3 regions of the Bacillus sp. JZ105 genome follow, and region 2 is predicted to be linked to each of the others. Evidence: predicted binding sites of a transcription regulator. Region 2 holds the regulator's gene; each other region holds the start of a gene.

Evidence for each region. The regulator Rex, encoded in region 2, represses fermentation and respiration genes when NADH is low (regulators of the CRP and FNR family bind a similar motif). The targets are predictions, from matches to a motif close to TTGTGAAATATTTCACAA.
Region 1: a site for Rex is predicted at 1,745-1,762, ahead of M1D81_RS18245 (cytochrome ubiquinol oxidase subunit I). Genes of this name have one in related genera too.
Region 3: a site for Rex is predicted at 6,310-6,327, ahead of M1D81_RS01670 (L-lactate dehydrogenase). Genes of this name have one in related genera too.

Annotation. Positions count from the first base shown of each region.
Region 1 covers NZ_CP096387.1:3,531,673-3,541,724, reverse strand. The annotation lists gene M1D81_RS18255 (FecCD family ABC transporter permease) at 1-388, shown strand, start outside; gene isdG (heme oxygenase) at 390-1,511, shown strand; gene M1D81_RS18245 (cytochrome ubiquinol oxidase subunit I) at 1,833-3,248, shown strand; gene cydB (cytochrome d ubiquinol oxidase subunit II) at 3,235-4,251, shown strand; gene cydD (thiol reductant ABC exporter subunit CydD) at 4,251-5,987, shown strand; gene cydC (thiol reductant ABC exporter subunit CydC) at 5,977-7,710, shown strand; gene M1D81_RS18225 (pectate lyase family protein) at 7,768-8,805, opposite strand; gene sigY (RNA polymerase sigma factor SigY) at 9,267-9,800, shown strand; gene M1D81_RS18215 (YxlC family protein) at 9,797-10,052, shown strand, end outside.
Region 2 covers NZ_CP096387.1:601,651-611,702, reverse strand. The annotation lists gene groL (chaperonin GroEL) at 1-1,045, opposite strand, end outside; gene groES (co-chaperone GroES) at 1,101-1,385, opposite strand; gene M1D81_RS03050 (CPBP family intramembrane glutamic endopeptidase) at 1,615-2,349, shown strand; gene M1D81_RS03045 (YdiK family protein) at 2,346-2,540, shown strand; gene M1D81_RS03040 (NUDIX hydrolase) at 2,597-3,223, shown strand; gene tatC (twin-arginine translocase subunit TatC) at 3,262-4,020, opposite strand; gene M1D81_RS03030 (twin-arginine translocase TatA/TatE family subunit) at 4,027-4,206, opposite strand; gene M1D81_RS03025 (redox-sensing transcriptional repressor Rex) at 4,234-4,887, opposite strand; gene moaC (cyclic pyranopterin monophosphate synthase MoaC) at 4,903-5,394, opposite strand; gene M1D81_RS03015 (ABC-F family ATP-binding cassette domain-containing protein) at 5,533-7,455, shown strand; gene tsaD (tRNA (adenosine(37)-N6)-threonylcarbamoyltransferase complex transferase subunit TsaD) at 7,726-8,754, opposite strand; gene rimI (ribosomal protein S18-alanine N-acetyltransferase) at 8,747-9,175, opposite strand; gene tsaB (tRNA (adenosine(37)-N6)-threonylcarbamoyltransferase complex dimerization subunit type 1 TsaB) at 9,201-9,890, opposite strand; gene tsaE (tRNA (adenosine(37)-N6)-threonylcarbamoyltransferase complex ATPase subunit type 1 TsaE) at 9,871-10,052, opposite strand, start outside.
Region 3 covers NZ_CP096387.1:303,881-313,932, reverse strand. The annotation lists gene M1D81_RS01690 (DegT/DnrJ/EryC1/StrS family aminotransferase) at 1-984, opposite strand, end outside; gene M1D81_RS01685 (LacI family DNA-binding transcriptional regulator) at 1,094-2,083, shown strand; gene M1D81_RS01680 (IS1182-like element ISBpu1 family transposase) at 2,181-3,536, shown strand; gene M1D81_RS01675 (L-lactate permease) at 3,657-5,279, opposite strand; gene M1D81_RS01670 (L-lactate dehydrogenase) at 5,323-6,270, opposite strand; gene M1D81_RS01665 (YfcC family protein) at 6,490-7,920, opposite strand; gene M1D81_RS01660 (M20 peptidase aminoacylase family protein) at 8,074-9,201, shown strand; gene M1D81_RS01655 (SDR family NAD(P)-dependent oxidoreductase) at 9,250-9,972, opposite strand.

The DNA.
Region 1 (10,052 bases), 840 kb from region 2:
TGGATTGTGTCTTTGTTTTTTTGCGGTCAAGCCGGCAAATCTTCTTTTGCTTGGTGATGATTCAGCACAGCTGCTCGGCCTTAGAGTCGAGCGAACCCGATTTTTCTTAATTGCACTGGCGGCGCTTTTGGCGGGTGCAGCTGTAAGCGTGAGCGGTTTAATTGGATTTGTCGGTCTTGTCGTCCCTCATTTTATCCGCCTTTTAATTGGAGATGACTACCGGTACCTGCTGCCGATCTCAATGCTTGGCGGCGGCGTACTTGTGGTCTTTGCTGATACAGCAGCACGGGTATGGTTTACACCGGTTGAACTGCCTGTTGGTATTCTGCTTGCCTGTATCGGTGCACCTTTCTTCCTCTATTTATTAAAAAAGAAAGGGAGGGGTTAAGTTGGATGTGATTGCGATGGATGACGTGAGTCTCAGTCAAGGAGGCTTTCGATTGTCGTCTATTTCAGCAGCTGTGCCTAAAGGAAGTGTAACAGGCATTATTGGACCAAATGGGTCAGGGAAGTCGACGTTTATTAAAGCGGCCGCACGCCTTACGTCGATTGAAAGCGGCATGATTTATATTCACGATATCCCGCAAAAAGAAATGACAGCACAGGAGATTGCACAGGAAATCGCCGTTTTGATGCAGACGAGAACGGCCATCCCATCGATGACAGTACGTGAGCTGATTGCACTTGGACGCAGTCCGCATCGTTCGATCTGGAAAAAGAGCTCGAAGATAGATCAGGAAGCGATAGAGTGGGCGCTTGATGTGACTAATAGCCGCGTGAATGAAAACAGGATGTTGCATACATTGTCAGGCGGAGAAAGGCAAAAGGCGTATATTGCAATGGCACTGGCTCAGAAGACAGAGACGATTATTCTGGATGAGCCTACCACTTACTTAGATATTGCGCATCAGCTTGATTTACTGGAGCTGCTCAAACAGCTGAATGAAACGCATGGGATCACCATTTTAATGGTTCTTCATGACCTGCAGCAGGCAGCAAAATATTGTGACCGCCTGATTGCGATGAAGCGTGGTCAGGTTTACCAAATAGGAACACCAAAGGAAGTATTAACAGAAAACTTTTTCAAAGAGGTATTTGGGATTCAGGCAGAGGTTCACCTAGATGGAGAGCATCCGCTTATTATCCCAATCGCTTCGATCCAACAACAAAAGGGAGATGAACCAAACATGATCATTGTAAACAACCAGGTTAGAGTAGAAAAAGGCAGTGCAGACCACCTCGTCAAGCGTTTTAACAAGCAGGGACAAGTAGAATTCATGGAAGGATTTTTAGGCATGGAAGTCTGGGTCACACAGCAGACAACCGATTACGATGAAGTGACCATCCATACCCGCTGGAATCGAAAAGAAGACTTTGTGAACTGGACAAAATCTCAGGCATTTGGTGATGCACACGCTCATGGAAAAGCGAAACCTGAAGGCCTATTAAAAAACAAAATTACGTACTATGAAGTCCAAGTGACAAGACCTGCTTTACAGAAAAAAGCCTAAAAAGAAATAGAGCGCTGCGGCCCGCATGCAGCGCTATTTTTTTGCGCTTTTTTATTTTCCGTCACATATTTTTGACAAAGTATTCAAACAACTGACACAATACTATCCAATTTTTAGGTAAAATTTACTTTATTTTTGAAGCGTACGGGTGTAAAGTACAGGTATAAATAACTAACCGAATGAAAATCAAGAGTAAAATTTCACCGAGTGAACCATTTCAAATGGACTTTTATTTGTGAAACATTGAATAAATAGTAAACATTTTGTGAAATGGTGAGCATGTATCGTTCGGCAAGTGAAAGTAAGGGAGGATGTAAGGCTGTGAGTGAGCTGTTTTTAGCAAGATTTCAATTTGCTTCAACGACATTATTTCATTTTATTTTTGTTCCTATGTCAATAGGTTTGGTGTTTATCGTCGCATTGATGCAGACCCTTTATGTCGTCAAGAAAAAAGACATCTATAAAAAGATGGCGAAGTTTTGGGGTCACCTGTTCTTACTGAACTTTGCAGTAGGTGTGGTGACAGGGATTCTGCAGGAATTCCAGTTTGGGATGAACTGGTCAGATTATTCAAGGTTTGTCGGTGATGTCTTTGGTGCACCGCTTGCCATTGAAGCGCTGCTCGCCTTTTTCCTTGAATCTACATTTATTGGACTTTGGATATTCGGCTGGGATCGTCTGCCGAAGAAGATTCATTTATTGTGCATTTGGCTTGTCTCTCTTGGTACGATCTTTTCGGCGTTCTGGATTTTACTCGCCAACTCATTTATGCAGGAGCCAGTTGGATTTGCCATTAAAAATGGCCGTGCAGAAATGAATGATTTTGGCGCTCTTGTGACGAACCCGCAGCTTTGGGTTGAGTTTCCGCACGTTCTGTTTGGTGCGCTGGCAACAGGAGCTTTCTTTATTGCAGGAGTTAGTGCCTATAAAATGATCAAAAAACAAGAAATCGCCTTTTTCAAAAAATCATTCCAGATTGCGATGGTTCTCGCTTTAATTTCTGGCTTAGGTGTAGCGTTCTCTGGACATGAGCAGGCGAAGCACTTAATGAAATCACAGCCAATGAAGATGGCAGCAAGTGAAGCCCTTTGGAAGGATAGTGGAGATCCAGCGGCTTGGACACTATTTGCCAACATTGACACAGATAAAAAAGAAAACTCTGCGGAGATCAATATTCCGTTTGCCTTAAGTTATTTGGCTTATCAAAAGTTCAGTGGAGATGTTCCAGGCATGCTGACGCTTCAAAAAGAATATGAAGCCAAGTTTGGCCCTGGAGACTACATTCCGCCAGTGAAAACAACATTCTGGAGCTTTAGAATCATGGTCGGTGCAGGAATGCTGATGATTTTTGCTAGTATGATTGGCTTGTACTTAAGCTTTAGAAAGAAACTTGAAACAAACAAATGGTATTTACGCTTCATGGTATGGATGATTGCGTTCCCGTTTATTGCGAACTCAGCCGGCTGGATCATGACTGAGATCGGGCGTCAGCCGTGGACCGTCTTTGGCATGATGACGACGGCTCAATCAATTTCACCGAACGTATCGTATGGCATGCTGTTATTCTCAGTCATTAGCTTTACGGCGATGTATCTGATTCTTGCTATTGTGCTTGCTTACTTATTCATTCGAGAAATTAAAAAAGGTGCACATTCTGAAGAAGATACAGATCAAAAGGATGAAACGGACCTGTCTACAGATCCATTTGATGGAGGCGCATATCATGGCATATCTTAACGAGATTTGGTTTATTCTTGTCGCAGTATTGTTTGTTGGATTTTTCTTCTTAGAAGGATTTGATTTTGGTGTCGGGATGTCCATGCAGCTGCTTGGAAAGGACGCGCACGAGCGCCGCATTTTAATCAATACGATTGGTCCTTTCTGGGATGCGAATGAGGTCTGGCTGATTACAGCTGGCGGCGCTATTTTCGCTGCATTTCCTCACTGGTATGCCACGATGTTCAGCGGATACTATATTCCGTTTGCGGTTCTCCTCTTAGCGCTCATTGGGCGCGGGGTCGCCTTTGAATTCCGAGGGAAGGTTGAGAAAGCCTCTTGGATCAAGGTGTGGGACTGGGTCATCTTCTTTGGCAGTCTGCTTCCGCCATTTTTACTAGGTGTATTATTCACGAGTATTTTACGCGGGATGCCAATTGATCAAGACATGAACATGTACGCTGGTTTTACGGACTTTGTGAATCTTTATTCAGTGATCGGCGGGGTAGCTGTGACAGTTCTTTGCCTGTTGCATGGCTTGATATTCGTCACACTTCGTACAGAGGGTGAATTAAGAGATCGTGCAAGAAAACTGGGCCAGCGTGTCCTGCTTATTGCACTCCCTGTTCTTGTTATTTTTGTCGGTGTGTCCATCATAGAAACAGACATTTATACCGTACGCCCGATCATCACCATTCCGTTAACTGTGCTGATTGTGGCTTGTTATATAGCTGCTCTTGTTTTGATGAGAAAAGAACGTGATGGCTGGACATTCTTATTCACAGGCGCAGGCATCATGGTGACGGTGTCCATGCTGTTCACTGCATTGTTCCCGCGCGTCATGATTAGTTCAATCAGCCATTCATTTGATCTCACGATTCAAAACGCTGCATCTGGATCTTATTCACTGACGGTCATGACGATTGTGGCCATTTCTTTGCTGCCCTTTGTGCTTGGGTATCAAATTTGGAGCTATTACGTCTTCCGTAAACGTGTAAGCGGTAAGGAGCCAATGACCTACTAATGGATAAACGTTTGCTTCAACTAAAAGGAATGAGAGGGCTTCTTGCCCTCTTAGGTATTGTGTCACTCATCCAAGGAGCAAGTATTATTTTCCAAGCACAGTGGCTGGCACATGCCATTACAACGCTGTTTGACGGGAAAAGCCTCTCGCAGGCAACGCCATATGTCCTGCTATTTCTTGCTGCCTTTCTTGTGCGGCACGGTCTCACCTTGATTCGGGAGAAGGTCATGTTTACGTACTCTTCCCGAATTGGAGCAGACGTCAGAAAGCAGCTGCTAGACCAACTTTTTCGATTAGGGCCTGCCTTCGCAAAGAAAAAAGGGACAGGAAAGCTTGTCACATTAGCAATGGAAGGAATTGCTCAATACCGTCAGTATTTACAGCTGTTTTTACCGAAAATGGTGAACATGGCAGTGATTCCGGCAATGGTCCTTATCTATGTGTGGACATTAGATGAAACATCGGCCGTCATTTTAATTGTGACGCTGCCTATTTTAATTATTTTTATGATTTTGCTAGGCCTTGTTGCTCAGCGTAAAGCGGCCAAACAATGGAGATCGTATGAGAAATTATCCAATCATTTTACTGACTCTCTCCGCGGCCTTGAGACGCTTCGTTACTTAGGTATCAGCAAAAAGCACTCCCGTAATATTGCGGAGGTGTCAAAGCGATATCGAAAAGCGACCATGAGCACACTGAAGGTCGCCTTTCTATCATCGTTTGCACTCGATTTCTTTTCCATGCTATCAATTGCAACCGTCGCTGTTTTTCTTGGCTTGCGATTAATTGAAGGAGAGCTTCTCTTATTGCCGGCTTTGACGGCGCTTATGCTGGCGCCAGAGTATTTCCTGCCGGTACGTGAAGTAGGAAATGATTATCATGCGACGTTAAATGGAAAAGAAGCGAATGAAGCTATGCAGGTCATTTTAGAAGAAAAGGGCTTTCGCACGCAGGAGACACAATCTGTGCAGCTGGACAAGTGGGATGCACAATCCGTGCTCACGCTGCAGGATGTTTGTGTCCAGCATGATGAACATGCCCCTTATTCCATTCAGGATGTGGATCTGACTGTCAAAGGGAAGAAAAAAATCGGCATCATTGGTGCCAGTGGTTCAGGGAAATCGACGTTAACCGATGTCCTCGGCGGTTTTGTTGAACCGTCTTCGGGTCAAATCACGCTAAACGGCCAGACTCTTGTTCATTTACAGATGAAGGAATGGCAAAAGGAAGTTGTCTATATGCCGCAGCATCCCTATTTATTTCACATGACATTAAGAGAAAACATTCGTTTTTATGAACCGAATGCAACAGACGAAGAAGTGGAAAGAGCTGTGCATGAGGCTGGTTTATCTCAGCTGGTCATGCAGCTGCCAAATGGCCTGGATGAGGTCATTGGAGAACAGGGAAGAGAGCTAAGCGGAGGACAGGCGCAAAGAATTGCGCTTGCTCGAACTGTGCTGGGCCAGCGGTCTATTATGCTGTTAGATGAACCAACGGCGCATCTCGATATTGAAACAGAGTATGAACTGAAGAAAACAATGCTTCCATTGTTTGAACATAAACTTGTGTTCTTAGCGACACACAGGCTCCATTGGATGCCGGACATGGATGAAATCATTGTCATGGATCAAGGAACCGTCGCAGAAATGGGAACTCATGAATCATTAATGCAAAGAAAAGGCGTGTATTATCAATTGGTACAGGAGCAGATGGGGGCGGTCACACATGGTCAGTAAAGGCTGGTTTATACCTTATATCAAGGAGAATCAAAAGCTGTTTGCCTTGGTTTTATTTTTAGGGGCCATTGCGGTATTCTCTGTTTCTATGCTGATGTACACGTCGGGATTTCTCATTTCAAAAGCCGCGACAAGACCTGAGAATATACTCATGGTCTACGTCCCAATTGTGGCTGTACGTACCTTTGGTATTTCGCGCTCTGCTGCCCGCTATGCAGAAAGGCTGGCAAGCCATCAGCTCATTTTGACAATGATTGAAAAAATGCGTGTACGCCTCTATGACATGGCTGAACGAAGTGCCAAACAGACAAAGCTTGGGACAGGTGAAATGCTTGGTCTCTTGTCAGATGATGTGGAGAGACTGCAGGACGCCTATTTAAAAACCATCTTCCCATCCATCGGTGCACTGCTTTTATATACCGCATCCATTGGAGCACTTGGTCTTTTCTCATGGCCTTTTGCTGGACTGATGCTGCTTTATATGGCACTTCTCGTATTCGTTTTCCCATACGTCACAGTGCTTGTGAACCGGGCAAGACAAATTCAAATGAAAAAAGGCAGAAATGAACTGTACAGCCATTTAACAGATGCAGTCATGGGCGTTAGTGACTGGCTGTTCAGCGGCAGGCAGAAAGATTTTGTGGATGGATATGAGCAGAAAGAAGCGCAGCTGTTAGTGCTTGAAGCAGCCAAACACCGATTTATCCGCGTGCGTCAATTTTTGGCACAGCTCTTGATTGGAGGAGCTGTCGTGCTTGTTGTGTATTGGAGCGGCTCGGCCGTTCAGTCAGGGTCCATGTCACACACACTGATTGCAGCCTTTGTACTTGTGCTGTTTCCATTAACAGAAGCCTTTCTTCCGCTGTCAGATGCGGCAGGTGATATTCCCGTCTATCAGCATGCTGTCAGCAGATTACATCATTATGAAAAGCAGTCATATGAAGGAGAAACTGAGAGCGAGGCAGTGAATCAGTCAGCCATTTCTCAAGATGAAGCTGTCTGTTTTGATCAAGTGTCCTTTCGGTATGACTCGCATCAATATGTCCTTCAAGACCTGTCCTTTTCTCTGAAGCAAGGGGAATCACTTGCGCTTTTAGGAAAAAGCGGTGCAGGCAAATCGACCATTTTAAAATTGTTAGAAGGAGCAGTCGTTCCAAATCAAGGAGCGGTCAGCATTCAAGGAAAGCCGGTTCAAAGCATTCAAGAGAAGGTGTCTGCCTATGTGTCTGTGCTCAATCAACAGCCTTATTTATTTGATACGTCTGTTTTAAACAATATTCGTTTAGGATCTCCAGAGGCGACAGAAGAGCAGGTGAAAGAAGCAGCTAGACAAGTGCAGCTGCATGATGACATCGAGTCTTTGCCAGAAGGTTATCACACAGGTGTTCAGGAGACAGGGGTTCGATTTTCAGGTGGAGAAAGACAGCGCATAGCGTTAGCTCGGATATTGCTTCAGGACACGCCGGTAGTTGTATTAGATGAACCGACCGTCGGACTTGATCCGCGGACAGAGCGTGAATTGCTTAAAACCATCTTCCGTGTGTTAAAAGGGAAAACAGTTATTTGGATTACCCATCACCTGACTGGCTGTGAGGCGTGTGACCGCATTATGTTTATTGAAGACGGGCGCATTGAGATGCAGGGTCAGCATCAGGATTTACTAAAAGAAAACCCGCGTTATCAAAAGTTGTATGAAATGGATCGTCCATTTTCTACAATATAAATGAATGAAATGACAAGAACGTTCGGACAGGAAATCTCTGCCCGAACGTTTTGTGGTTTAAGGGTTTACTTTCCCAACACCTGCATTTGATATCACTTCTGATTTCACATTGTTCACGTTAAGCAAAGAGTAGTTATAAGGAGGGTTATACGTACCTGTTGAAGACGTTGGCAGACTGCCTGTGCTGTTAATATACGAGTTGTTGATGACATGCCATGTGCCAACTTGACGGCTGTCCCAGCTGCCGATCGCATTTTTGGTGTTTTCAAATACGTTGTGTTCAATTCTCATTTTCGCGCCCATACGTGAGTTAATGGCAGTTGTCAGGATGCCTTTATAATAGTTGTTATAGACATGTCCTTCCCCGAAGCGCATAGACGGTACACGAGAGTTCAGATTTTCAAAACGGTTGTTGTGGAATGTGATTTTTCGGTTGTAGTTGTCGTTATCGGAGCTGCCCATGAGCATTGTTTTCCAGCTGTCATGTACATAGTTCCACGAGAAGGTAATGTAGTCAGAGTCATTTTTTACATCAAATAAACCGTCGTAGTCATCCTTCCCGGAATTCAATGTGTTGTACAGTTCATTATGATCGACCCATATGTTTTTAGAAGCGCCTTCAATCCCGATGGCATCTTTGTCACCGATTTTGCTGTGGTGGATTTTCAAGTTGCGGATGATGATGTTATTGGCACGCCATACTTTAATGCCAATCCCATTCAATTCGCCATTCGTCCCTTTACCGACGATCGAGACATTATTTGTATCTTTCACATCGATTTTATTGGCTGATGTATTAGAGGGGGTAATCGTCCCGTCTACAACAATTTTTAATTTTTCGTTTGTTCCTTTATTTTTGAGGGCAGCCAATAGTTCATTTCCAGTTTTGACTGTGACGGTTTTACCGCCTTCACCGCCTGTTGTGCCGCCATTTAATGTGGAGAAACCTTGTTGATTAAAGTTGGCCATAATAGAAGGGCTTTCTGGATATTTGGCTGCTGCCTTTGCCTCCCCGTTTGGTGCAAATAATGAAGTGACGAGACCAACAGCTAATACACCGGCTAACATTGGAACTTTTCTCTTCAAACTCAACATCTCCATTCTATTTTATTTTAATGAAAACGTTTCCAAAATAAGCTGTGATTCAACCAATCCTCCTTCCTTCACAAGCATCGCTTCTTTCGGAATGTAGGATGAGCATAGCATGCAAAAAGGTATCATCGGCTAAGGATAGGCGCAGCGTATTCCATGATTTTCTAGGAAGCTAAGCCAATGATTATTTCATTATCATCTTCATGAGATAAGGACCATTGTCGATAGGTATGAGGATGACATCTTGATTATGGAGAGGAGGCTCTCCGTTTGGTAGAAAATCAAGATGATTATAAACGCGTCATTTTGTTAGAGAAAAAGGAATGCCATAATCATTACATAAGAAAAAATTGGATATAAAGCGAGAATCATAGTAGATAGGCTAAAAAATAATGTCTATTTTAAACGATATTGTCATCCGTGTCGTCTCATGAGTAAGAGAAGAAAAGGAAGGAGGGGCGTGTTTGGAGCAGACAGAAGAGACATTATTGATTCAGCGGGCAAAACAGGGAGATGATGCCGCGTTTACAGCCCTTTATCGGCATCATTATTCCTTTCTTTATCGATATATGTTGAAGCTGACCCTTCAACAAGAGCTGGCAGAGGAAATCATGCAAGAAACGATGCTGAAAGCGTATATGAAACTTTCTTCATTTAGAGGAGATGCCTTATTTTCAACCTGGCTCATTTCGATTGCATCTAGGCAATTTTTAGATCACCAGAAGAAAAGAAATCGTGAACAAATGAGAGAAGGAAAAGCGAATCAGGAAGCCATACGCCGCTTTAAATGGGACGTTCAGCAAAAGGGGAACACATGGCATGACATGTGGGATGCTTTAAATGAATTAAAGGCTCAGGAGAGAGCACCGATTATTCTGCACTATTATTATGGCTTTACCTACCCAGAAATGGCTTCAATGCTCGGAATGAGAGAAGGCACTGTGAAATCGAGGGTGCATCATGGATTAAAGAAAATTCGAAAGGAGTGGGATTTATGAAGGAAGATCGTTTGACCGAACGTTTAAAAGAAGAGCTCAAGCAGCTAGACGAACAAATTGAAGTGGAAAAGCCAAGCGAGCAGGCTGTCATGATGATGCTGAAACAGGCGAAAGAACAAGAGAAAAGGCGTTTTAAACAAGAAGTGCTGGCATACGTTTTGATCAGTTTGACTATTTTGGCACTGTTTGCAGCTGCCATTACCCATTTGCCTATCATCTTCATTGTTCTCCAAATAGTGAGCGTCCCCATCT
Region 2 (10,052 bases):
CACGGATTTGGTTCACACGTGCTGCGATTTGAGCAGAATCTCCTGAGCCCTCTACGATTGTTGTGTTTTCTTTTGTCACAACAACTTTAGACGCGCGGCCAAGCTGACCGATTTCAGTTGATTTCAGGTCAAGTCCTAGATCTTCTGTGATTAATTCTCCGCCAGTTAGAACAGAGATGTCTTCAAGCATTGCTTTACGACGATCACCGAATCCAGGTGCTTTTACTGCTACTGCGTTGAATGTACCACGAAGTTTGTTCACAACAAGAGTTGCAAGTGCTTCGCCTTCTACATCTTCAGCAATAAGCAATAATGGTTTTCCTTGTTGTACAACTTGCTCAAGTACAGGAAGGATTTCTTGAATGTTTGTGATCTTTTTATCTGTGATTAAGATGTAAGGATTTTCAAGAACTGCTTCCATCTTATCAGAATCTGTCACCATGTATGGTGAAGCATATCCGCGGTCAAACTGCATACCTTCAACCACTTCAAGCTCAGTTGTGAATCCTTTAGATTCTTCGATAGTGATGACACCGTCGTTACCTACACGCTCCATTGCTTCTGCGATTAGGCTGCCGACTTCTTCATCTGCTGCAGAAATCGCCGCAACTTGAGCAATTGATTCTTTGCCTTCGATTGGTTTAGAAATCTCGTGCAAGCCTTCAAGTGCTACTTTCACTGCTTCTTCAATCCCTTTACGCACGCCAACAGGGTTTGCACCAGCTGTTACGTTTTTCAGACCTTCACGGATCATCGCTTGAGCTAGAACTGTTGCAGTCGTAGTACCGTCACCAGCTACGTCGTTTGTTTTGCTTGCAACTTCAGCCACAAGTTTTGCACCCATGTTTTCAAATGCATCTTCTAATTCGATTTCTTTTGCGATCGTTACACCATCATTTGTGATAAGTGGAGAACCGAATTTTTTCTCAAGAACCACGTTACGTCCTTTAGGTCCTAAAGTTACTTTTACAGCATCTGCAAGTGCATCTACACCGCGTAACATCGCGCGACGTGCTTCTTCACTGAACTTAATATCTTTTGCCATAATAACGAAACCTCCTCAGTCTTTTTAAAAATTTATCTCAATGTTTTTTATGTGATTAACCAATAACAGCTAAAATGTCGCTCTCACGAAGGATTAAATATTCTTTGCCTTCATATTTCACTTCAGTGCCTGCATATTTTGAGAAGATAATGCGGTCGCCTGTGCTTACTTCTAACGCAACGCGCTCACCACTTTCAAGTACACGCCCTGAACCTGCTGCAACAATTTTACCTTCTTGCGGTTTTTCTTTTGCAGAATCCGGTAAAACAATACCGCTAGCGGTTTTTTCCTCAGATTCAACGAGTTCAATGATTACGCGATCGCCTAATGGCTTTAACATAAGAAACAACCTCCTCAATTTTTATATGTAGTCTTTTTTAGCACTCATCACCAGCGAGTGCTAACACATTTATTATAATAAAGAATGTCTTCTGCAATTTCAAGTGAAAACCTTTAAAAATTTTTACGCTTTCACGATCTTTTTTGGTCTCAGATTCTTTCCTTTTCATCGAAAAAGGAGACTTGTGTTACAATAAATCTAGTTCTTTTAGTAAAGGGGTTTTCGTTACTTGAAAAAACAATATTGGTACATCATCTTAACGTATATATTGGTGCAGGTTTCTGCGTTTCCTTATGTGCTCATTATGAAATGGCTGGGATTCATTCAATCACCGATGACTCAAACAGAGCTTTCAAAATTATCAGGAACGTGGACAATCATCAGTTTTTGTATCGGATTGATCATTATTCTGCTCATCCTTCGAACCGTCCCAAAAGCTTCACTGCGAAATGAAGCGCCAGTTTCAATCGGTTCTGCTATCGCATGGATCATTGGCGGTTTCTTTCTTTCTCTCTTTGCACAATCGATTGCGGGGGCGATTGAACAATATGCATTCGGCATTGGCCGTGAGTCAGAAAATACGCAAACCATTTTATCCATTATGGATGCCGTTCCTTGGCTTGTGATCGTCATCGCCCTGATTGGTCCAATCTTAGAGGAAATCATTTTCCGTAAAATCATCTTTGGTGTGATTTATGAAAAAACGAATTTCTTCATTGGAGCACTTGCCAGTTCAGTGGTTTTCGCTGCTGTACACTATGATTTTCCCCATATCTTGCTCTATACCGCAATGGGCTTTACCTTTGCCTTTTTATATGCGAAAACAAAACGAATCATTGTTCCAATCGGCGCTCATATGCTGATGAATTCACTTGTTGTTCTTGTGCAGATTGAGCCAGTGAAAAAAATGATTGAAGAACAATCTCAAACCATGCAAATGATTATTGGAGGCTTTTTCTCATGAGAAACCCAGTCGTATGGGGCATCATTTATTTTGCCGTAGGTGTCGCTTTCACCTATATGGCCATTCAAAACCCAGGTGACATGTGGTCATTTTACAGCATTTTGCTGATGGTGTTTGCGGCCTATAATATCAATATCGCGCTTAAAATGTTTGCCTTCTCTGTCAAACTCAAAAAACAGCAGCAAAAATAAATCAAAAACCATTTTCCGCGGTTGGAAAATGGTTTTTTTATGGAGGATGTATCTTTATGGAACATGAAAAACTTCGCATCTTCAATGATCAGCATGAAACGATTGGAGCTGCCGCTCGTTCAGATGTCCACGCCCAAGGTCTTTGGCATGAAACATTTCATTTTTGGCTTCTTAAAAAAGAGCATGGCACCGTATATCTCTATTTTCAGCTAAGAAGTCCCGCAAAAAAGGATTTTCCTTCTTTGTTTGATATCACCGCAGCGGGCCATCTTCTCGCAGATGAACAGCCTTCTGATGGCTTAAGAGAGGTAGAAGAAGAGCTTGGTCTTTCCATCCCTTTTGAGGACCTTACCTTTTCAGGTGTCATACAGGATGAAATCCATATGCCTTCGTTCATCGACCGTGAGTTCTGCCATGTTTACCTTTATATGTATCAAGAAAAGCACATGGAAGTTTATCTACAGAAAGAAGAAGTCGCTGGTCTGTACAGAGCCAAGCTGCTTGATGCACAGCAGCTGTTAACAGGAACATGTGAAAGAATTCGAATCGAGGGCTTTCAAGTTGATGCAAACGAAGAACGACGTGAGGAAAGCATCGAAGTGGGTGTTCATGATTTTGTCCAGCATGAGCACGCCTATTATGAGCACCTCTTTCATGCGATCGATCAATTTCTTTCACAATAGAAAAAGCATCGTGATCCTCATTGGATCATGATGCTTTTTTATGAGACATAATGACTTTCTTTCTCCTCTATTTGCTGCATTTTGCGGTAGGTCACTCTTGAAATGATAATGCTCACTTCGTATAAAACGAGCATTGGCAAGGTGACCATGAGGTGAGAAACAAGCTCTGGCGGTGTAATGAGTGCGGCAATGACAAGGAGGACAAAATAGGCATACTTCCGTATTTTTGATAAAAACATCGGTGTGATGATGCCAAGTCTTGTGAGAAACATCAACACGACGGGCATCTGAAACAAAAAGCCAAATGGAAGTGTTAACTGCATCAGAAATGTAAAATACTCATGAATCCCAATGACTTGCTCTACATTTAAATCATTCGACATTCGCATCATAAAGTCGACGACAAACGGAAACAAAATAAAATAAGAGAAAGCCACACCGCTCAAAAATAAAAGCAGTGCAATCGGAATGTAAGCAAGTGTCACCTTTCTTTCTTTCTCATATAAGCCTGGACTCACAAACGCCCACAGCTGATATAAAATAACGGGACACGTCAAAACCAAAGCAATGACAAATGCGAACTGCATAAACACGTACAGTGGATCTGTAAGCTTAAATGCGTTCAGCGTGAGTGTTGCCGCTTCATCGGTATTTTGTAAATACACAATGACCGGCTTAGCGAGAAAAAAACCAGCCACCATAAAGGCGACAAAAAACATCGCAATGATCACTAAACGTTTTCGCAGTTCCACAATATGCTCCATAAGCGGCATATCTTTGACATTCATGAAGCTCATCCTATTCTACTGATCTTCTTTTTTCTTTTTTTCTTCCTGATCATCAGCTAAGCCTTTTGTGGCATTTTTGAATTCACGTAATGTATCTCCTGCTGCTCTTCCTAATTCAGGAAGCTTTTTCGGCCCAAAAATAATGAGCGCTACAATCGCAATCAGAATCAAACTCCCAGGACCGATCGGACCCATTTGCTCCACCCCCTTTACCCCTTTTCGTCAGTCCTCCTGCGTAACAGAGTAATGCTTTAAGAAATACACAAGAGACTGAAGTTCAACCGCCAAATCTATATGATGAATTCGAATGTGTTCCGGCACATTCAATCGAGCCGGCGTAAAGTTAAGGATTCCTTTGATGCCAAGGGCAATCAAACGATCTGTAATGGATTGAGCTGCTACGGCAGGTACTGTCAAAATTGCAACAGGGATATCTCCTACCTCTTGAACATGCTCTTCAAGCTTATCCAAATCATAGACAGGCACGCCGCCTATCTCACTTCCTATTTTACTCTCATTGACGTCAAAAGCCATTGAAATTTTTGTATTATTATTTTTTATGAAATTATAGTGTAAAAAGGCAGTCCCTAAATTCCCGACACCGATGAGCATGACATTGGTCATTTCATCTTGGTCAAGGGTCTTTCTGAAGAAGGTCAAGAGATAATCGACATTATAGCCGTACCCTTTTTTCCCAAGTGCACCAAAGTACGAAAAATCTCGGCGAATGGTAGCAGAATCCACTTTGACTGCATCACTAAGCTCTGCTGATGACACCCTTTGTTTTCCTGATGCATGCAGATTTTTTAAAAAACGGTAGTATAGCGGCAAACGTTTGGCTGTCGCTTGTGGAATTTTTGACTGATCTATATTCATATAAGGTCCTCCAACTTAAATATCAGATGCTCTGTGAAAATCACCGTTTTTCCCGCCTGTCTTTTCAATTAGATAGGTAGGACCGATGATCATGCCTTTATCAATCGCTTTGCACATGTCGTAAACGGTCAGTGCACATACTGAAGCAGAAGTGAGCGCTTCCATCTCCACACCCGTACTTCCTTTTGTTTTTACCTGTACTTGTATGTTCAGGATGTGCGCATTTCCGTCTTCCTCCCAATCAAAGGAGATATCCACGCCTTTTAATGCAAGCGGATGACACATTGGAATGATGGTAGATGTTTGCTTTGCTGCCATGATGCCAGCAACCTGTGCAACAGACAGCACATCTCCTTTTCCAATTTCACGTTGCTCTATTTTATGAAACACTTCTTTTATCATACGAACGCTTGAAACAGCAACGGCGGTTCTCACTGTAGACGATTTGTCACTAATGTCGACCATCTTTGCTCTTCCCTGTTCGTTAAAGTGGCTAAATTGACTCATCTTTCAACGCTCCCTCACTCAAATGATACACTATTTTTTCCTATCTGTCTTTCATTTGAATATGGCGATTGTATGTAACATTTGCCGGTTTACTGCTGATAAGCTACACTTAACATATTATAGCAGAGGTGAAGTTACATGATGATTCTACAAGTGAATCAGCTGTCCAAATCGTTTGGCGCTGATACCGTTTTAACGAATATAAAATTGGAAGTCAAAGCAAGGGATCGCATTGCCATTGTAGGTCGTAACGGCGCAGGCAAATCCACGCTTTTGAAAATCATTGCCGGTCAAATGTCTTACGAGCAAGGTGAGATCATCAAACCAAAAGACCTATCGATCGGCTATTTAGCACAGCATACCGATGTAACGTCTACACGTACGTTAAAGGACGAATTATTATCGGTTTTTGATCATTTAAAAGAGATGGAACAAGAAATGAGAACCATTGAGGAGAAAATGGCTTCTTCCACAGGTTCTGAGCTGGATGTCTTGATGAAAACCTATGACAGGCTGCAGCAGGAATTTAAAGATCAAGGCGGCTATCAATATGAAGCAGATGTCCGCTCCATTCTACATGGACTCGGCTTTAGTCATTTTGAAGATGAGACAACCGTCCAATCCTTAAGCGGCGGTCAGAAAACCCGTCTAGCGCTTGGAAAGCTCTTATTAATGAAACCAGAACTCTTAATTCTGGATGAGCCGACCAACCATTTAGATATTGATACCTTATCATGGCTGGAGCAGTATTTGCAAAATTATACAGGTGCCATTCTCATCGTGTCCCATGACCGCTATTTCTTAGACAAAGTCGTAAACCACGTCTATGAAGTCTCAAGAACTTCGATGAAAAAGTTTGCAGGGAACTATAGTAAGTATCTTGAGCTGAAAGCAGAGCAGCTCGAGCGGGATATGAAACTATACGAAAAGCAGCAAGAAGAGATCTCAAAGCTTCAGGATTTCGTGGATCGCAACCTAGCAAGAGCTTCAACCACAAAGCGCGCTCAAAGCAGACGCAAGCAGCTCGAACGAATGGATCGTTTAGATAAGCCTTTAGGTGATGAAAAATCCGCAAACTTCCATTTTGATATTACGAGACAAAGCGGCAATGATGTACTCAAGGTGCATGACCTCGATATTCGTTATGATGAAAAAACACCGCTCCTATCCTCTCTTTCTTTTCAGATTAAACGCGAGGATAGTGTGGCACTCATTGGTCCTAACGGGATCGGGAAATCAACCCTTTTAAAAACGTTAACGAACACATTAACACCAGTAAAAGGCGACATCACTTTTGGATCTCATGTCACGATCGGCTACTATGACCAAGAGCAAGCCAAACTGACATCCTCGAAAAAAGTGCTCAATGAGCTTTGGGATGACTATCCTCATATGAATGAAAAAGAAATTCGGACATGTTTAGGAAACTTCCTTTTTTCCGGTGATGACGTTTTAAAGCCTGTCCATGCATTAAGCGGTGGAGAAAAAGCACGCCTTGCACTGGCAAAGCTGATGCTCCAAAAAGCCAATTTTCTTATTCTCGATGAACCGACAAACCATCTGGACTTAGATAGTAAGGAAATTTTAGAGAATGCACTAATCGATTATCCAGGAACCATCTTATTTGTTTCGCATGATCGTTATTTTATCAATCGTCTTGCTACGAAAGTATTTGAGCTGTCGCCTACAGAAACAAGAGAATATCTCGGTGATTATGACTACTATCTTGAAAAGAAAAATGAACAATTAGAGCTGGAAGCACTTCAAGAAAATGAGCCGCTTAAAAAACAAGCTGCACAGCCAGCAGAAAAGGCAAAGCTTTCTTATGCGGAAGAAAAAGAACTGAAAAAGAAAGAAAGACAAAAGCAGCGCAGAATCGAAGAAATTGAAGAACGCATTGCTGTCGTCGAAGACAAGCTCGGTGAAAATGAAGAGCTGCTATGTGATCCTGATATTTTTCAAGATCACGAGAAGGTCCAAGCCATTCAGACAGAAAATGATACGCTCAATCAAGAGCTGGAATCACTTTTTGCGGAGTGGGAAGAGCTGTCAGAAGCTTAAAGAGTGCCTTAAAAGGTACTCTTTTTTCTTTCAAAGAAAATTCATTATCCACAATGATACCCACAATAACTTCTTGATTATTCTTAAATACATTAGACTTATCCACTTTATCCACAGAGTTTTAATCACATATCCACAAAAAAGATCGTGTTTATACACACCCTCTTCATTTTAAAACGAAATTTTCTAACAATTGTGGATATATAACGTTTACATGTGAATAAATCGCTTTCATAAAAAAATAAAAACCCCTGTCATCCACAGGAGTTTTCATTCATATGAGACAAGCGGCAATCCTGGCTGGCCATTCATCGCCATATCGCCTCTGATTCCTTTTTCAAACGCAATGGTTCCAGCGGCAGCGATCATGGCTGCATTGTCTGTGCAAAGAGATAATGGCGGAATAATGACTTTCACTTCTGGCAGCTTCGTAAATGCTGAGGTTAAAGCTTTTCTTAGTCCTTTATTGGCAGCGACTCCTCCAGCTAGAACGACCTGCTTCACGCCATAGGCTTCAGCCGCTTTCAATGTTTTCCCAACAAGCACCTCAATGACGCTTGCTTGAAAACTTGCGGCCAAATTCTCTGGGGCAATCGTTTCTCCCTTTTGTGACGCATTGTGTAAGGTATTGATCACAGCTGATTTTAAACCACTGAAGCTAAAGTGATAAGACCCTTCTTCAAGCCATGCACGAGGAAGCTTAATTGTCGGCTCTCCTTCATGTGCTAACCGATCAATATGAGGTCCGCCTGGGTACGGGAGACCCATCGTCCGGGCCACTTTATCGTACGCTTCTCCAGCTGCATCATCTAAAGTTTCTCCGATGACCTCAAAAGATCCATGTTCCTTCATTAAAACAAGCTCAGTATGTCCGCCGGAGACAACAAGAGCTAAACATGGGAACTCCAATTCATCAACAAGCTGGTTTGCATAAATATGCCCTGCAATATGATGAACACCAACAAGAGGAATTTGATGGGCAAAGCTCAGTGCCTTTGCTGCATTGACACCAATCAGCAAAGCACCCACGAGGCCAGGTCCTTCTGTGACAGCAATCGCATCTAAATCCTTAAAGCTCATACCCGCCTGTGCCATCACTTCTTCTAATACGATGGTGACTTGCTCCACGTGATGCCTTGAAGCAATTTCGGGTACAACTCCGCCAAATCGTTTATGACTGTCTATTTGCGAGGCGACCACATTCGCCACGATTTCCTTTCCATTTTTGACAATGGACGCAGCTGTTTCATCGCAGCTTGTTTCTATACCTAATATGAATCGATCTGTTTGTTCACTCATTTATATTCACCCACATGACTAATGCATCTTCTCCATTATCCGTATAATAATTCTTTCGAATAGAAGCTGGTCTGAAACCGAGCTTTTCATAGAGGGATTGTGCTGGTGTATTCGAAACCCGCACCTCTAAAGAAAGATGATCTGTCTTTTTTTCTTTGCAAAATTCCATGACATATCGAAGCAATGCTTCCCCGTAGCCTTTTCCTCTATGCTCAGGGAGAATCGCAATGTTCGTAATTTGTGCATCGTCCATGACAATCCAGACCCCGCAATACCCAACAGGCTGCTTATCTTCCTCAATGAGGAAATAATGGCTGTATTGGTTATGGAGAATCTCATAGACAAACGATTCCTTTTTCCAAGGCGCTGTAAACGAATGCACTTCAATCGTATACACCTCTGGAATATCCGCTACTGTCATTTGTCGTATCTCTGCTATGTGAAGATTATTTTTGTCCTTCAAGCCATTTCACTTCCGCTTCTGCCAAACGAATATAGTTAGGAACAAGCTGATGGACATCTTCAGCAGGACGATCTGCGCCTAAAAATGCAAGCACTGAAGGTCTTGGGTTATGGAATGTCCCCTCTGCCAGTACAGCCGTTTCTCCTAAAATGGAGCGAATGCTCTCTTCATGAAGATGCACATCTTGTCCAAGAAATAGAACAGGCTTTCCTGTCTGCTTCAGTTCATGAAGCCAATCCGTGAGCAGGATATTTTGATCTGGTTCTACCTCTTTGATCTTACCCTTTTCAAACATATATAGTCCGGTATAAACTTGGCCTCTTCTCGCATCAAATAAAGGTGAGATATATCCATCAAAATATTGGCCATTTGCCGCAAGTGTTTCTAAACTCGAAACAGCTGATATCGGGATAGACAGCGTCCACGCAAGTGTTTTTGCGATGGTAACACCGATTCTGACGCCAGTGTAAGAACCAGGTCCTTTTGCTACAACGATTTTGCTTAGTTCGCTTGGTGATACACCACATTCTTTCATCAATGCTTCAACAGTAGGCATCGCTCGGACGGAATGGTTCTTTTTTAAATACGTAATGCTCTCCCCAATCACAGTGAAGTCTCTTACAAGAGCAATTCCTAGAGTATGGTTTGATGTATCAATGGCCAGTATGGTCAAATTCTTTCATCTCCTTACAAAGGGTCTCATAACGCTCCCCTTTTGCATCAAACGTGAGATGCCGTTCTTCTTCACGTTCTGTTCTCAGCATTTCAATTTTTAAATAGGAAGAAGGCAATTGAGGTTCAATCAGATGTGCCCATTCAACCAAGCATACACCTT
Region 3 (10,052 bases), 300 kb from region 2:
GTCAATGTATCGCTTGGCTAAGTAAAAACGTTTGAAATTTTGCAGTCCTAAATACTTCATTCGTTCGAGTCCAATCGCTGCCTGCAAATTATCAATTTTCGAATTAAAGCCATAGTCACTGCGTTTGACATTTTTCTTTCCAGCTTCAAAGCCGTGGTAGCTGATCTCCATGCATTTTTCCGCTAAGGCCTCATCATTTGTAGCGATGGCTCCTGCCTTTCCGCAGACCCCAAGGTTTTTGTATGGATTAAAGCTGAGAACAAGTCCATCTCCATAAGCGCCAAGGCCGCTGCTGCCAATCGCCTGACAGCCGTCTTCAATGATTTTCAGCCCATGCTGTTTCGCAATCGTCGAAATCTCCTTCATATCCGCTTGCTTTCCATATAAATGAACCGGTAGAATGCATACCGTTTGATCTGTGATATGCTTCTCTATTTCACTCGGTGAGAGGCAGTAGGTTTCAGGATCAATATCGGCATATACCGGAACAGCCCCAATGGCAAGCACTGCATTTTCTGTTGCAGCAAAGCTATTGGCCGGCAAAATCACCTCATCTCCTGGATGGACGCCTGCTGATATGAGACTGATCATCAGCGCATCTGTTCCACTTGACGTGGCAATGACATATTTTTTCCCTAAGTACTCAGCAATCGCCTTTTCAAACGTCGGAATATATGGCCCTGAAGTAAAACGGCCAGAGCTCAATACTTCCTTCAGCACCTGCATAATATCATCGATTTCATCTTCTGAAATCAATTTGTCAACTGGCAGGAACGGTATCTTTTTTTCCTTATTTTGTTTATAATGGAAGAGAATTTTTTCCAAACCTGTGCGCTCTATATCTTGCTCAAGGAACGACACCAGCTTTTCATTTGCTCGATGCTTTTCAACTGAATCGGCCTTAACTTGAACACCTTGATTGATCATATCCAGCAAAGGAAGATAATCCTTGCTTTTACCTGATATCTTCGTCAATATTTGCATTCCATTCCCTCCAATTAATCAATTCCTTCTGTTAATATTTAACTTGTTTCACATTGTAAATGATGTTATCGATTTCAGAACAATAACTTTGTGTAAAGGATTTGTTAATATGTGTACAATTTATGAAATTGCCAAACGCTGCGGGGTTTCAACCACCACCGTTTCCAGAGTGCTAAACCATCACCCATATGTGTCAGAAGAAAAACGGCAGCTCATTTTACAGGTGATGAAAGAAATGGAATATACACCGAGTTCAGCAGCCCGCACACTAAGGTCACATCAGACAAAAACCATTGCTGTGTCTGTTCCAGCTGTGGACCATCCTTTTTTTGCACAATTGATTAAAGGCATTTCAAAGGAAGCACTGGATCAAGGATATAAAGCCATCGTGCTCCAGACGTTTTATCAAGAAGCATTAGAGCTTGAAGGGCTTCAATTATTAAAAAGAAAAGAAGTAGATGGAGTCATATTGGGGGCATTAGAAAATCAGTGGGAAAAGATCGAGCCATTTTTAACGAACGGCCCCATTGTCATGGCAAATGAATTTCACCAAACAGCAAACATCCCGATTATCGGATACGATGAACGGGAAGCCGCCTATAAAGCGGTGGACTATTTGATTCAGTCGGGGCGAAAATCGATTGGGTTTTGCTTTGATACAGAAAGCAGTGAAGCACAGAAGCAAAGAAGACAGGGCTATCTTGATGCACTCTCTGCTCATGGTTTGCCGCTGCAGGATGATTGGCTGTTTGGAGAGGCTTTTACCATTGAAGACGGCTTTCGCTTAATGGAGGTCATCCATCACATGAAGGAAGCACCTGATGCCATTTTCACCGGCAATGATCAAGTCGCAGCAGGACTCATTAAACAGGCCATTTCATATGGCTATCAAATCCCCAGGGATCTAGCGGTCATCGGCTATGACAACCAAGACATATGTGAAGTGACAGCTCCAACGATCACCACGATTGACATACCGATCGTTGAGCTTGGCCAGCGGTCTGTACAGCAAATGATCGCACTCCTGCAAGACCAAAAACCAGTACAGCGCGAACATATCCAGCTGCCTACCCGGCTCGTGACAAGAGAATCTACATAATGAAAAAGACTGAGAGAGATCTCAGTCTCAGCTTGTAGACAAAGTCTACAAGCTTTTTTGTATAATAAGGATATTAACATTTCTGTGGGGGATGAACATGTTATCGAAACGTGAAGAAGAAAGAAGAAATCAATTAGAAGTAGTGGCATTAGATGAATTAGTGCCTGAAGATCATCTTGTACGGAAAATAGATCAAGCAATCGATTTTGACTTCGTTTATGATCTTGTCAAAGATCATTATAGTTCCGACAATGGCAGACCAAGTGTGGACCCCGTTGTTCTCATTAAAATGGTTTTGATCCAATATCTATTTGGCATTCGCTCCATGCGTCAAACGATTAAAGAAATTGAAACCAATGTGGCTTATCGTTGGTTTATTGGGTATGGATTTTCGGAGAAAATTCCGCACTTTTCTACCTTCGGTAAAAACTACGTGAGACGTTTTCACGATACAGATTTATTCGAACAAATTTTTTATCGAATCTTAAGAGAAGCGATGAAAAAAGGCCTCGTTGACCCTTCTGTCGCCTTCATTGATTCAACACATGTCAAAGCGAATGCCAATAAGAAAAAACTTGAAAAGAAAATCGTTCGAGTTGAGACGAGAAGTTATCAAAATCAGCTTCATGAGGAAATTAATATTGATCGTGAAGAACATGGAAAAAAGCCTTTACCCCTTCAGAATAAAGAAGAAATAAAAGAAATCAAGGTCAGTACAACTGACCCAGAGAGTGGCTACTATGTAAAGGATGAACGTGAAAAGTCATTTGCTTATTCATTTCATACAGCTTGTGATTCAAAAGGATTTATTCTAGGATCACTGGTCACAGGTGGCAATGTTCATGATAGTCGTATGTTAGATTCACTCGTATCAAAGGTGACAGAGAAAATCGGAAAACCAAATGTAGTCGCAGTAGATGCTGGATATAAAACACCTTACATCGCTAAGTTTTTAATGGATCAAGAGATAAGACCAGTCATGCCTTACACTCGTCCAAAAACAAAAGCTGGTTATTTGAAAAAGAATGAATACGTGTATGATGCATATTTTGATTGTTACATTTGCCCCAACGGGCAAATTCTCTCCTATCGTACAACGACTAGAGAAGGCTATAAGCAATATGCGTCCGACTCAGAAGTATGTAAGTCCTGCTCGTTTTTAGATAACTGTACACAAAGTCAAAATCATACCAAACAAATTCATCGGCATATTTGGCAGGATTACCTAGATGAAGCAGACAACCTAAGACTCACTGAAATAAATAAGAGCATCTATGCAAAACGGAAAGAAACAATTGAACGCGTTTTTGCGGATGCCAAAGAAAAGCATGGTATGCGTTGGACGAAACTTCGAGGACTAAAAAAAGTTTCAATGCAAGCGATGCTTACTTTCGCTGCCATGAACCTTAAAAAGCTAGCAAACTGGACATGGAAAGGACCATGTCCAGCGTAAAACACATGATATTTTTATCAAAAAATGTGAAAACCCCACTTTTACTTTAAGTAAAGGAGGGGTTTGTCTACGGTCTGAGACTGAGAGAGATCTCAGTCTTTTTTATATCTATCTATCAACCTATACAAATTGAGCAAGAATGAATGTCCATATACATACAATGCCGAGCAGAATGAAGCTGTACTTCACAGTCTTTTTGAAGAGCTCAGATTCTTTCCCTGTTTCTCCAACAGCTGCTGTAGCGATAGCGATAGATTGTGGAGAAATTAATTTCGCCATCACACCACCGGTCGTATTCGCCCCAATTAACAAACCTGCCTGTGAACCGATTTGAGAAGCAGTGACCGCTTGAAGGTTACCGAATAAGGCGTTGTTACTCACGACAGACCCCGTAATAAACACGCCGATCCAGCCAAGCACCGGGCTGACAAGAGGGAACAAATCGCCCGTTTTGGCAAGAGCAAGTCCAATCGCTGAACTTAGTCCAGCAAAGTTCGCAAGGTTGGCAAAGCCCATAACAAAACAAATAGTAAGAACAGGAACCCAAAGCTCTTTCACCGCTGCTTTTAAGCAGACAGCGCCTTCTGTTAATGTAATATGTCTGCTAAACAGCCCTGTCAGCATGACCGCAATCAGAATGGCTGTCCCTGTTGCACTGATGACATCAATTTTAAAGATCGCATCAATAGGTGTTTCCGTTTGTGCAATTGGTGGTAATTTCACAATTTGCTGATGTAAAAACGGCATTTTCACTAAAATGGTCGTCCAGTTAAGCGGTCCTCCTACAGCAAACAATGCTTTAAATGCCGGCAGACTCCATACCGTAATAACCGCAGTTAAAATATAGAACGGAGACCATGCTTTCAGGATTTCAACGCCGCGATACGTTTGTTTCTGTTCAATTTCTGGCGCTCCTTCTTCACGATAAATGTGTTTTGGCTGCCATTTCCGAAGAAATAAAGCCAAAATTCCCATACTTGCCAAGGCAGAAATAATATTGGCAAGCTCAGGACCCATCGTCACCATTGTGACAGCTTGCAAAATGGCATAGGTTCCACTCACAACAAGCAAGGCTGGCAGAGTTTCTTTGATTCCTTTGAATCCATCTACAATCAGAATGAGCAGGAACGGAATACAGAATGAAATAAACGGGATCGTATATACAAGGGTTTGAGATAACGCAAGCGGCGTCATATTGCCCATTTGCGCCCCTGTAATCACTGGAATGCCCACAGCACCAAATGCACCAGACGCAGCATTGGCAATTAAGCAGAGCATCGCAGCTTTCAGCGGTTTAAACCCAAGCTCTGTTAAGAGAGCGGCACTGATCGCAATCGGTACACCAAACCCAGCAGCGCCCTCTAAAAATGCGTTAAAGCTAAAACCAATTAATAAGAGCTGAAGACGTTGATCTTGAGAGATTCCTGCAATACTAGATCGAATGACATCAAATTTACCAGATTTCACGGCAATTTTATAGAGCCATACCGCCATAATGACGATATATCCAATCGGCCACAGCCCATTAGATATACCGAGCAGCACAGCAGATAATGCCTTTTCAACTGGCATATGAAAGAAGAAAACAGCTGTTACAAAACTAACGATTAAGGTAAAACAAGCGGCTAAGACACCTTTTAGCTTAAAAACGGTTAATGCAAGAAGGAAAAACAAGATTGGGAGCATTGCCACCAATGCACTGACGAATTCATTACCAAACGGATCATATATTTGCTGCCACATAGTGATTCATCCTTTTCTGCTCAGATAGGTTGCTTTTGATTGATTAAAAATGAGGAGCCAAAATCTCTTTTAACACATTCACACTGTGTGCAAATTTTTCTTTCTCCGTATCGTTCAGTGCGAGCTCCATTACTTCTGTTGCACCATTTCGATTCACAAGAGCTGGTACACCAATGTAGACATCTTCCGCTCCGTACTCTCCATCTAAGTAAGTGCTGACGGTTAAAATGCTGTTTTCATTGTGCAGGATCGCTCTTGTAATGCGGGCTAAACTCATTGCTACGCCGTAATAAGTGGCGCCTTTTTTCTCAATGATTTGGTAAGCAGCATGACGAACATTTTCCATGATTTCATCTAAGTCTTCTTGTTTGTATTGCTCATTTCTCTTCATTAATTCTGTAATCGGTACACTTCCGATATTCGCATGACTCCAAACAGCAAGCTCTGTATCTCCATGCTCGCCAATGATGTAAGCATGCACGTTGTGTGCCGCTGCTTCAAAATATTCACTAAGCATGTATCTAAATCTTGCCGTATCAAGCGTCGTACCACTGCCAATCACTCGTTCTTTTGGAAGTCCACTGAATTTCCAAGTCGCATATGTCAAAATATCCACTGGGTTTGTAGCAACTAAGAAAATACCATCAAATCCACTTTTCATTACGTTTTCTACAATGCCTTTAAATATATTTAAATTTTTCTCAACAAGGTCAAGTCTTGTTTCACCTGGCTTTTGGTTTGCACCAGCACAGATACAGACGATATCTGCATCCTTACAATCCTCATAATCTCCATACCATGTATTCACAGGATGCGGGGCAAATGCTTTTCCGTGGTTTAAATCCATCACGTCACCCATTGCTTTGTCTTGATTCAAATCGATGACAACCAATTCATCTGTGATTGCTTGATTTATTAATGTAAAGGCATAACTGCTGCCGACGAAACCTGCTCCAATAAGGGCTACTTTGTTTACTTTTTCGTTTGTCATTTATCTCATCCTCCTGAGTAAAACTAGGCTGTTTTTCTTATGTGAAGTATTTCACATTCATATTGTGCAACATTTCACAAACTTTTGCAAGGGGACTGCTCAAAAAAAATATGTAGCGAATTTGTGAACACATTTATTGTGCTTTCAAAGCACTGCCTCCATCCATATTTCCACAAGAAAAAAGCTGCCAAACGCTTTTCGGCAGCTTCCTACATACTTTTAATAAGGTCCCCAGTTGATCATGACCCCGATACAAATAAATACAAGACCGATGACAAACCAAATGAGGGCAAGCGGCACCATAAAACGCAGCCATTTTACATAAGGAATACCACTTGCAGCAAGCACAGCCATCAACACACCAGAAGTCGGATTGATACAGTTGACTACCCCTTCGCCAAGCATCACCGCTTCTACAGCTACCTGTCTTGTGATGCCCATTAAATCAGCGAGCGGCGCAAGAATCGGGATAAAGACAACGGCTTCTCCTGATCCTGATGAAATCAAAAAGTGAAGAAGCGCACTCGCAATATACATCCCGATCGCACCAGCGATTGGACTAAAGCCTGTCAGCATACTCGCCAAGCCGTTGACCACTGTATCAAGCAGCTTCCCGTTTTCTAAAATGACCGAAATACAGCGTGCCATCCCAACAATAAGTGCGCCGTATACAAGGCTTTGGCACCCGATAATAAACGTTTTCGCAATATCATTGGCTGCTAAACCGCCGAGCAGTCCAGCAGCGATAGCCATAAAAATGAACACCCCCGCCATTTCCTTATCGGTCCATCCAAGCTGAAGTGCGCCATATAAGAAACCTCCAAGTGACAATCCGCACACTGCTAAAATCAGCTTATGTCTGCCAGTAAATGCAGGCTTGTCCACGGATTCCGCATCGGCGCCGCCAAGCCCCTTAGCAGGAAACCATTGATCGCCAAGAATGCTTCCCTTTTCTTTATTCTTCAGACGTCTTGTATATAAATAGATGTACACAATACTAGAAATAAGAAAACAAAGATAAATAATGACACGCAGGCCAATGCCGGAAAAGATCGGCAGCTCTGCAATCGTTTGTGATAAACCTAATGGAGATGGAGATAAAATCGTTGCGTTAAACCCTGCATAACAGCCGATGTAAATGACAGCCGCTCCTGCCACAGCATCCCATTTCAAGGATCGTGCCACAATGATGCCGATTGGAATAAACCCAATAACAGAGTTCACGACAATTCCGGTCGTTCCAAGGACTGAAAATAATCCCCCAACAATACAAATAAACAATAATTGCTTCGTTTGAAACCGGCTGATAACATGGTGAATCATCCCGTTAATAGCACCTGTCTTCTCCAAAATGGCAATGGTTCCGCCCGTAAATAGAATCAGAAAAATAATAGAAGAGGACCCTACCATTCCTTCTTGTATCGCTGTAAAAAATCCAACTGGACTCACTGGTGATTGATCAATGCGGTGATAACTGCCAGGAACGGCTGTTGTGATCTCCCCAGATGTCTTTCGGTCAAACTCACCCGCTGGTACAAAATATGTTGCTATTGTACAAATCAGTGCAATCATAAATAAGAGAACATACGCATCCGGCATTTGAAGTTTTCGTTTTTGTTTCTCTGGTGCTGATACTGTCGCTGTTTTCATGTGTCAAAACCCCTTTGTCCTGATCGGAATTTCACTTAATTTTCAGAATAATCAAATGATGTGTTATATTATAAACACTGTTGATATTTAAGAGCAATATTATTTCATTAAAATAATGTTTTGGCAGATTATCTGTCAGCAAGGAGGCTTCTCATGACAACTTTGACAAACGAAATGAAACAAACCGTGACAGACATCTTTGAATACTTGCATGCCCACCCAGAAATCAGCTGGGAAGAAACAGAAACGACCGCTTATATTGAAGATATATTGAAAAAATTGGGCTGCAAAACTCAAACATTTGACGACTGTACAGGGGTGATTGGTGAAATTGGAGAAGGCGCACCAGTGGTCGCTGTGAGAGCCGATATTGATGCACTTTGGCAGGAAGTAGATGGTGAGTTTCAAGCCAATCATTCATGTGGCCACGATGCACACATGACAATGGCTCTTGGCACCTTCATGGCATTAAAAGAAAAAGAACGCCCGAACGGCACGATCCGTTTCATCTTTCAGCCTGCTGAGGAAAGAGGCGGCGGTGCGCTGAAAATGATTGAAAAAGGTGTGCTCGCAGATGTCGATTACTTATATGGCGTACATGTGCGCCCAATTCAAGAAACATTAAACGGACGCTGCGCGCCTGCTATTTTGCACGGATCAAGTAATCATTACGTCGGCACCATTATTGGCGAGGAAGCGCACGGCGCACGTCCTCACCTTGGCGTCAACGTAATAGAAGTGGCTTCAACCCTCGTGCAGAGACTCGCGCATATCCATGTCGATCCAAGAGTCGCGCATTCTGTCAAAATGACCAATTTACATGCTGGCGGGGGCAGCTCAAACATCATCCCAGGGAAAGCTTCTTTTACATTAGATGTACGGGCGCAAACAAACGAAGTAATGGATGAGCTAGAAAAAGAAATTGAAAGAGCGGTTCATTCTGTAGCGGATGCCTTTGGCGCTTCCATTACACTTTCAACAGACCATCGTCTGCCTGCCGCCACCTTAAATGAGGAAGCTGTCCAGATCATGTCTCATGCAATTGAACAGGTTTTAGGCAAAGAGCAGCTTGATCCCCCGATCGTCACAACAGGTGGAGAGGACTTTCACTTTTATGCAGCAAAGCTTCCGCATATCAAATCCACGATGCTCGGTTTAGGCTGTGATTTAAAGCCTGGTCTTCATCATCCGTATATGACCTTCGACCGCTCGGCAATCTTTACCGGCATTGAGATTTTGACCGAAGCTGTCTATCAAACACTCCAGCAGCATTCATCATAAATGAAAAAACCACCCGCCTTCTCTTGAGGGCGGGTGGTCTGCTTTATATTACGCATTCAGATCTGCCATGGCTGGAACATTGATTTCTTTCACGCAAGATACCCTTGATAAATGAATCACACATCTGGCAAGCTCCACAATATCCTGGACAGGGATTCTCGTTTCATCATATAGAGTGATGGCCTTTTCGGCTCCATCCTCATACGGAACCTCCGCCGCCAGCTCTCCTGGATTGATACAGGTGACGGATATTTTATCTTTCCTCACATGCTCTCTCAGTGCATTCACAATTCCGCGCAGGCCAAATTTAGATGCAGCAAACGAGACCTGAGGCAGGTTTGTATGGTCGAGTCCGGCCGTTGATCCAATCACGATGATTTTCCCATTCTCTGATTTCCTTACGTGCGGAAGCAGTGCCTGGATGTATGTAATGGTTGAGGTGACATTCACATTGATTAAATGTGCAATATCCTCTGGCTGATCGTGATCAAAGGAATAATCGTCTTCAAAGCCTCGTTTTTCCCATAAACCGACGTTATAGATGAGTACATCAATCGTCTTGTTCTCAAGTGCTTCAAGCATATCAGGGATATGCGTTTGGCTTGATAAGTCGATTTTCAGCCAAATTCTATGTACACCGCCATCTATGTTCAAACTGCTTGGTTCACTTCGCGATACAATCCAAACTGTATCTCCACTTGAAGGAAGACCCTTTACAAAAGCATCTCCTAATCCTTGACTTGCACCAAATATGATATAGTTTTTACTCATAGCTCCTCCTTCTATGGCACAGTTACTGTAAGCGTTTTATACCTATATCATACAGATTCTAAGAGACCGGCGCCCCTTTT